Regions from separate parts of the Cryobacterium sp. Hz7 genome, predicted to be linked through region 2. Evidence: predicted binding sites of a transcription regulator. Region 2 holds the regulator's gene; the other holds the start of a gene.
What was found. Region 2 encodes LexA, which represses DNA repair genes until DNA is damaged. Its sites were predicted from a motif close to TCGAACANNTGTTCGA; they were not measured.

Region 1 (3,526 bases), on a different contig from region 2:
CGGCCGCGGTAGGCGTTCGTCATGGACATCAGCGACACCCGATCGCTGCCGAAGGTGTCGAAGAGCGTGCGATAGACGTCGTGCCTTCTGGCGGACTCGACGTCGAGGTCGATGTCGGGCAGGGTCTGCCGCTCGGGGGAGAGGAATCGCTCCCAGAGCAGCCCGTTGGAGATGGGCTCGACGGAGGAGGTGTGCAGGGCGTAGTTGAGCACCGAGCCCACCCCGGACCCGCGCGCCTGGATGCGGATGCCCATCTCCCGGATGATGTCCGCCACCCGGGCGACGGTGAGGAAGTAGCCGGCGAAACCGAGGTGCTCCACCGTCTTCAGCTCATGCACGAGACGTGCGTGCGCAGCATCCGCCAGCGACCGGCCCGCCGGCGACGTGACGGGGTAGCGGTCGTCGATGCCGGCCCGGGCCCGGGCGTGCAGCTCGGTCAGCGGGTCGCCGCTGACGCCGATGATGCGTGCCTCCGGCATGCGCGGGCGACCCAGGCCGATGTCGGAGTCCGGGTCGAGGCTGCACCGCTCGGCAAGCTGCTCGGTGTCGCGGAACAGTCGGTCGACGGCGCCGTCGTCGTGCAGCCCGGCGTCGACGACCATGCGCGCCACCTGCCTCATGGCGACTTCGGGTTTCAGCCAGGCCTGGCCGTTGGTCTGCAGCTGCTCCAGGTTCGCCAGCGCCGTCAGGGTGCGGGCCGCGTCGGCCAGGTCGGCGGTGACGGCCTCGTCGGGGGTGCCGTAGCGCACGGCGTTGGTGAGCACGGCGGGCAGCGCGGCGTGCTCGAAGAGGGCGAGCATGCGGGTGGCCGGCGTCACGCTGCCGGGAGTCCCCGGCGCCGCCAGATGGCAGACGATTTCACCCACCACCGACTGCGGCGGCAGGGCGCGCAGCCACGCGGTGAGGCAGGCGCCGGCCGCGTCGGTGTCGCGGCGCTCGACCGATTGGCCCACATCGGAGGTAGGGCCGAGCAGCACGGTGAGGCAGCGCAGTCCGGCCAGCTCGGCGAGGTGCGAGCGGGCGATGCTGGGGCGCCCCGACGCGCTGTGCGCGGCGCTGTTGTGGGCGGCGCTGACCGCGCGGCAGAGGGCCGCATAGCCACGACCGTTCAGATCGCCATGGGCGAGCACCACGATCCGGCCCAACGGATGCCCGTCGTCGTCGTGCACCGCGAGGTCGGCGCCCAGCCCCGGCCGGATACCCGCGGCCGCGCAGGCGCGCACGTGCTTGACCGCGCCGTAGAGACCGTCCCGGTCGGTGAGGGCCAGGAAGGAGCCGTTCTGCGCCTGCGTCTGCTCCACCAGCGCCTGGGGGAGTGTGACCCCGAAGTGCGTGGAGTAGGCGCTCGCGACGTGGAGGTGTGCGAACATGTGTGTACTCCTCTGGCGGGCAGGTCGACGGGTGATAGATAGAACGAATGTTCGATGTAGGGAGTGTACGTCACACGGCCGACACGCGCTACCGGCAGTCTGGCGAGGCAGTCTGGCTAGGCTTGGTGGCTCAGCCGTCGTTCGCCTCGTTTGGAGATCCCCATGACCACGCCCACTTCGTCCTGGACGGACTATCTCGGCCGGGCCGCCATCCGCTCCGGTCAGGCCCTGCTGGTCCTCGCCCTGCTGGTGGTGGCCATCTACGGGATCACGCAGCTCAAGCTGGTCTTCACCCCGCTCCTGATCGCCCTGATCGTGGCGTCGGCGCTGCGCCCCTTCATGCGGTTCCTGCTGGCCCGCGGGGCGAACGAATCCCTTGCTGCGGCGATCACCCTGATCTTGAGCGTCGCGGTCTTCGGTGGCGTCGTTACCCTCGTGGTGTTCGGCATCCGCGGCGAGTGGGACACCCTCTTCACCTCGGCCAGCGAGGGGCTCGACAGCCTGCAGGAACTGCTCACCAGCGGCACGCTGCCGATCGATTCCGCTCAGATCGATTCGGTGCGCGAATCGGTCATCGACTTCGCCACCAGCAGCCAGTTCGGGTCCGGGGCCCTGGTCGGGGTCTCCGTGGCCGCCGAGATCGTGGCCGGCGTGGTGCTCGGCCTCGTCGTGCTCTTCTATTTCCTGAAGGACGGCCCCCGCATTTGGAGCTTCCTCATCCAGCCGCTCGCCGGCAAGCGGCACGAGCGGGCCGTACGCGTCGGCGTGAGCAGCGTCGAGGTATTCGGCAACTACGTGCGCGGCACGGCGATCGTCGCGTTCGTCGACGCCCTGTTCATCGGGATCGGACTGTGGATCCTGCAGGTTCCGCTGGCGCTGCCGCTCGCCGTCATCGTCTTCGTCGGCGCGTTCATCCCCATCGTCGGGGCGACGGCCGCCGGCATCCTGGCCGCACTGGTGGCCCTCGTCACGAACGACCTGACCACCGCCATCATCGTGGTCACGATCGTGGTCGCAGTCAACCAGCTCGAGGGCAACTTCCTGTCCCCGGTGGTGCTCGGCAAGTCACTGCGCCTGCACGGCCTGGTGATCCTGCTGGCACTGACGGCCGGCACGATCCTGGGCGGCATCGTCGGCGCGGTCATCTCGGTGCCGATCGCCGCCGTGGGCTGGGCCGTCATCAAGGCCTGGAACGCTCCCACGCCGCCGGTTCCGGTCGCGTCGGTTCCGGTGCCGCCGGTCGCGCCGGTTGAATCTGCCCCGCCTGCCCCGCCGCTCGGGGCGGCCGGCGCGACACCCTAGCCGATGCGCGCCAGGTTCGGTGTTGAACCAATTCGACGGAGATTCTCGTTCACAACTGCCTTTTCGGAGTTTTCAGGGCTGATTCGGGCAGAATCTCCGTCGAATTCGTTCGGGCGAGCGGTGATCAGCTGAAGGCGGAGATGCCGGTCACGGCCCGGCCGACCAACAGCGCGTTGATCTCGTAGCTGCCCTCGTAGGAGTAGATCGCCTCGGCGTCGGCGAAGATCTTGGCCATCTCGTACCGGGTGCTGATGCCGTTGCCGCCGAGCAGACCGCGGCCAAGGGCCACCGTTTCGCGCATCCGGGTCGTGCAGGTCGCCTTCGCGAGGGCCGCCTGGTCCATCGTGAGCCGCCCGCTCTCCTGCAGTCGCGCCATCTGCACCATCAGCGACAGCGACAGGGTGGCGTTGCCGATCATGCGGGAGAGCTGCTCCTGCACCAGCTGGAAGGATGCGATGGGCATGCCGAACTGGCGCCGCTCCAGCGCATAGGCGCGGGCCACGTCGAAGGCGGCGAGCTGCTGGCCGACCGCCTGCCACGACACCCAGATCCGCGAGTTCCGGAGCAGCACGTTCGTGTCCTGAAAGCTCTGGCTGCCCGGCAGCCAGTTCGTGTACGGGATCCGCACCTCCGTGAGGGTGATGTCGGCGTTCTGCACGATCCGCACCGCGATCTTGTTCTCGATCGGGGTGGCCGTGAACCCGGGCCGCTCCGTCTCGACGATGAATCCCTTGATCTGCCCGTCCGCGGTGTCCCGGGCCCAGACCAGCACGTAGTCGGCCATGGCGCCGTTGCCGATCCAGCGTTTGGTGCCGTTGAGCACCCACTCGTCGCCGCTGCGGGTGGCCGTGGTC
Region 2 (3,526 bases):
CACGATGCGGTCCCGCTGCCCGCGGATGTCGTCGACCATGGCAAGCATCGCGGGCGTGTGGACGAGCGCGGCGACCGCGGCAGCCTGGGTGAGCGCGGACAGGTGGTAGGGCAGACGAACCAGGCGGAGGGCATCCGTCACGGCGGGATCGGCGGCCAGATAGCCGACGCGCACACCGGCGAAGGCGAACGCCTTGCTCATGGTGCGGGACACCAGCAGGCGCTCCCGGCCGGGAAGCAGGCTCAGGGCGGTTGGCGCGTCATCCGTCCCGAACTCGGCGTACGCCTCGTCGACGACAACGATGCCGTCGCTCGCATCGTAGACGGCCGCGATCGTTTCCAGGGACAGGGGCGTGCCCGTGGGGTTGTTCGGCGAGCAGAGGAAGACGAGGTCAGGGGCAACCCGGTCGACCCACTCGAGCGCCGTGGCCGGGGAGAGTTCGAACTTTGCGTCACGACCGCCCGCGATCCAGCGGGTGCCGGTGCCGGAGGCCAGCAGAGGGTACATGGAGTAGGTCGGCGCGAAGCCGAGCACGGACCGACCCGGGCCGCCGAAGGCCTGCAGCACCTGCTGAAGAACCTCGTTGGAACCGTTGGCGGCCCAGATGTTCTTTCGGGTGAGGCCGTGACCGAGATAACGGGCGAGGGAATCCCGCAGCTCGGTGAACTCCCGATCGGGGTATCGGTTCACGGTCGTGACCGCCACGGCCAACGCCGCCACGATGTCCTGCGCCACCTCAGCCGGGATGCCGTGGGTGTTCTCGTTCACGTTGAGAGCCACCGGCACGTGCAACTGCGGCGCCCCATAGGGAGTGAGTCCGCGCAGATTATCGCGAAGGGGCAGATCGTTGAGACTGGTCACTCCCCCAATATTACCGGGATGAGACCGGCGGGGGCTCGCCGCGGGTAGTTCACAGGTCGTTCGGAAGCGCCAGCCGCTGACCGGGCTGCACGCTGTCGGACGGCAGCTGATTAAGGCTCACAATCTCGGCGATCACCTCTCGCGGATCTGACGTGGGCGCTATTGTCTCGGCAAGTTGCCAGAGCGACTGCCCCGACTTGATGGTGACGTAGTCGAAGGCCGAGGCCACGTGAGCGACGGTCGAGTTCTCGGCGGCGGCGATGCCTCCGTTGAGGGCGACGGCCAGAGCCACGGCCACGAGCGGAAAGGCAGCCAGGGACGTGAAAACGACGCGACCGCGCCGGGTGAGTCGGAGCCGGGTGCGTCCGGTCGCGATGGGGGCGCCTCGTTCAAGTGCAGTGCTCATGTGATACCTCCTGTGAGAAGACGCATCCGACTCTCGGCCGGGAGAGCCGGATGCGAACTTATGTTCCGAATGTATATTCGATTATTCGAACAATCAAGCTTTATTCGGTAGTTTCTGAAATATTTATTCCGACCCACTCGAATACATGTTTGTTTAATGAGCTCAACGCGGATACAGTTTCGATTGTTGATTGACACTCAATCAGGCACCCCCGACATTCGCGCGAATCGGCGGCATTCGCTGCTTGCTGCCAGCGCATCAATCAAAACGAGGAGCGACGAACGTGGCACAGAACACCAGCGGTCCCCGCGACAAGGGCGGCACCAGACGGCGCAAGAGCCTCAGCGAGAAGCAGCTCGCCATCCTCGACGTCATCCAGCGCTCGGTCAGCCAACGCGGCTATCCGCCGAGCATGCGCGAGATCGGCGACGCCGTCGGCCTGTCGTCACTGTCGAGCGTCACCCACCAGCTCAACCAGCTGGAACTGAGCGGTTACCTCCGCCGAGACCCGAACCGTCCCCGAGCACTGGAGGTGCTCATCGAGATTCCGCAGGCGCCCGAAGACACGACGGCCGGAGCCTCGGAAAGTTTCCACACCGGAGTGCAGGTCGGCGACGCCGCCATGGTTCCGCTCGTCGGTCGCATCGCCGCCGGCATCCCGATCACCGCCGAACAGCAGATCGACGAGATTTTCCCGCTACCCCGCCAGCTGGTGGGCAAGGGCGATCTGTTCATGCTCAAGGTGTCGGGCGAATCGATGATCGACGCCGCCATAATGGACGGCGACTGGGTCGTCGTGCGGCAGCAGAAGACCGCCGAAAACGGTGAAATCGTTGCAGCCATGCTCGACAACGAGGCAACCGTCAAGGTCTTCCGCCAGCGCGACGGGCACACCTGGCTGCTGCCCCGCAACACCAACTTCGAACCCATCGTCGGCGATCACGCCGAGATTCTGGGGAAGGTTGTGGCAGTGCTGCGGTCGGTTTAGGGCATCAGCACTCAAGCACATCAGCATTTCAGGCGGACTCTTGGTCTCGACGGTTTCGACGGTTTCGACCAGCGTCGTGGAGACGCGCGCGTGTTGAGTCACCATGGTTATTTCGGTCGGGTCTTGTGAGCCGGGTCTTGTGGGCCGGGCACGAACACTGTTCTTGGTGTCGTGCCCGGCTTTTGTGTGGGTGGAGGCGCGGTCAGGCGGAGACGGAGGAGGTCAGGCGGGCGCGGAGGATGCGGGTGGCGGCGAGCATGTTGTGCAGGGACTGGACGGTTTCGGTGTAGCCGCGGGTTTTGAGGCCGCAGTCGGGGTTCACCCAGAGCCGGGTGGCCGGGATGGCCGCCGCGGCGCGCTCGAGCAGGTCGGTGAGTTCGGACACGCTCGGCACACGCGGCGAGTGGATGTCCCACACTCCCGGGCCGATACCGTGGTCGAAGCCCTGGGACCGGATATCGCCCACCACCTCCATGCGAGAGCGTGCCGCCTCGATGCTGGTCACATCGGCGTCCAGGTTGCGGATCGCGTCGATGACCACCCCGAACTCCGAGTAGCAGAGGTGGGTGTGGATCTGGGTGGCCGCGGCCGCACCGGCCGTCGCCAGGCGGAAGGACCCCACCGACCAGTCGAGGTATTCCGCCTGGTCCTTCTGCTTCAACGGCAGCAGCTCCCGCAGCGCGGGCTCGTCGACCTGGACGATCTGAATGCCGGCCGACTCCAGGTCGGCGATCTCGTCCCGGAGGGCCAGGGCCACCTGCCTGGCCGTCTCGCCCAGCGGCTGGTCGTCGCGCACGAACGACCACGCGAGGATCGTGACCGGACCGGTGAGCATCCCCTTGACGGGCTTGGGCGTCAGCCCCTGCGTGAACGCCGACCACTCGACCGTGATGGGCCGCGGCCGGGACACGTCACCCCAGAGGATCGACGGGCGCACGCACCGGCTACCGTAGGACTGCACCCAGCCGTTCTCGGTGACCGCGAAGCCGTCCAGGTTCTCGGCGAAGTACTGCACCATGTCGTTGCGTTCCGGCTCCCCGTGCACGATCACGTCGAGGCCGATGTCTTCCTGCAGCGAGACGACCCGACGGATTTCGGCGCGCATCAGGTCCCGGTAGTCCGCGGTTTTCAGCACCCCCCGTACCAGCTGCGCCCTGGCCCGACGGATGTCCCCGGTCTGCGGGAAGGATCCGATCGTGGTCGTCGGCAGGAACGGCAGCCCGAGGGCCATCTCCTGGGCTGCCACTCGGGCTGCGTAGGCGCCCCGGGTG

Region 1: E3N86_RS10640 (DNA polymerase III subunit alpha) is a predicted target of LexA. The motif match lies at 1,410-1,425, and genes of this name have one in related genera.

The regions. Positions count from the first base shown of each region.
Region 1 covers NZ_SOFB01000049.1:75,591-79,116, forward strand. The annotation lists gene E3N86_RS10640 (DNA polymerase III subunit alpha) at 1-1,370, opposite strand, end outside; gene E3N86_RS10645 (AI-2E family transporter) at 1,533-2,672, shown strand; gene E3N86_RS17880 (acyl-CoA dehydrogenase family protein) at 2,797-3,526, opposite strand, start outside.
Region 2 covers NZ_SOFB01000035.1:31,157-34,682, forward strand. The annotation lists gene E3N86_RS07650 (histidinol-phosphate transaminase) at 1-861, opposite strand, end outside; gene E3N86_RS07655 (LysM peptidoglycan-binding domain-containing protein) at 911-1,267, opposite strand; gene lexA (transcriptional repressor LexA) at 1,551-2,255, shown strand; gene metE (5-methyltetrahydropteroyltriglutamate--homocysteine S-methyltransferase) at 2,458-3,526, opposite strand, start outside.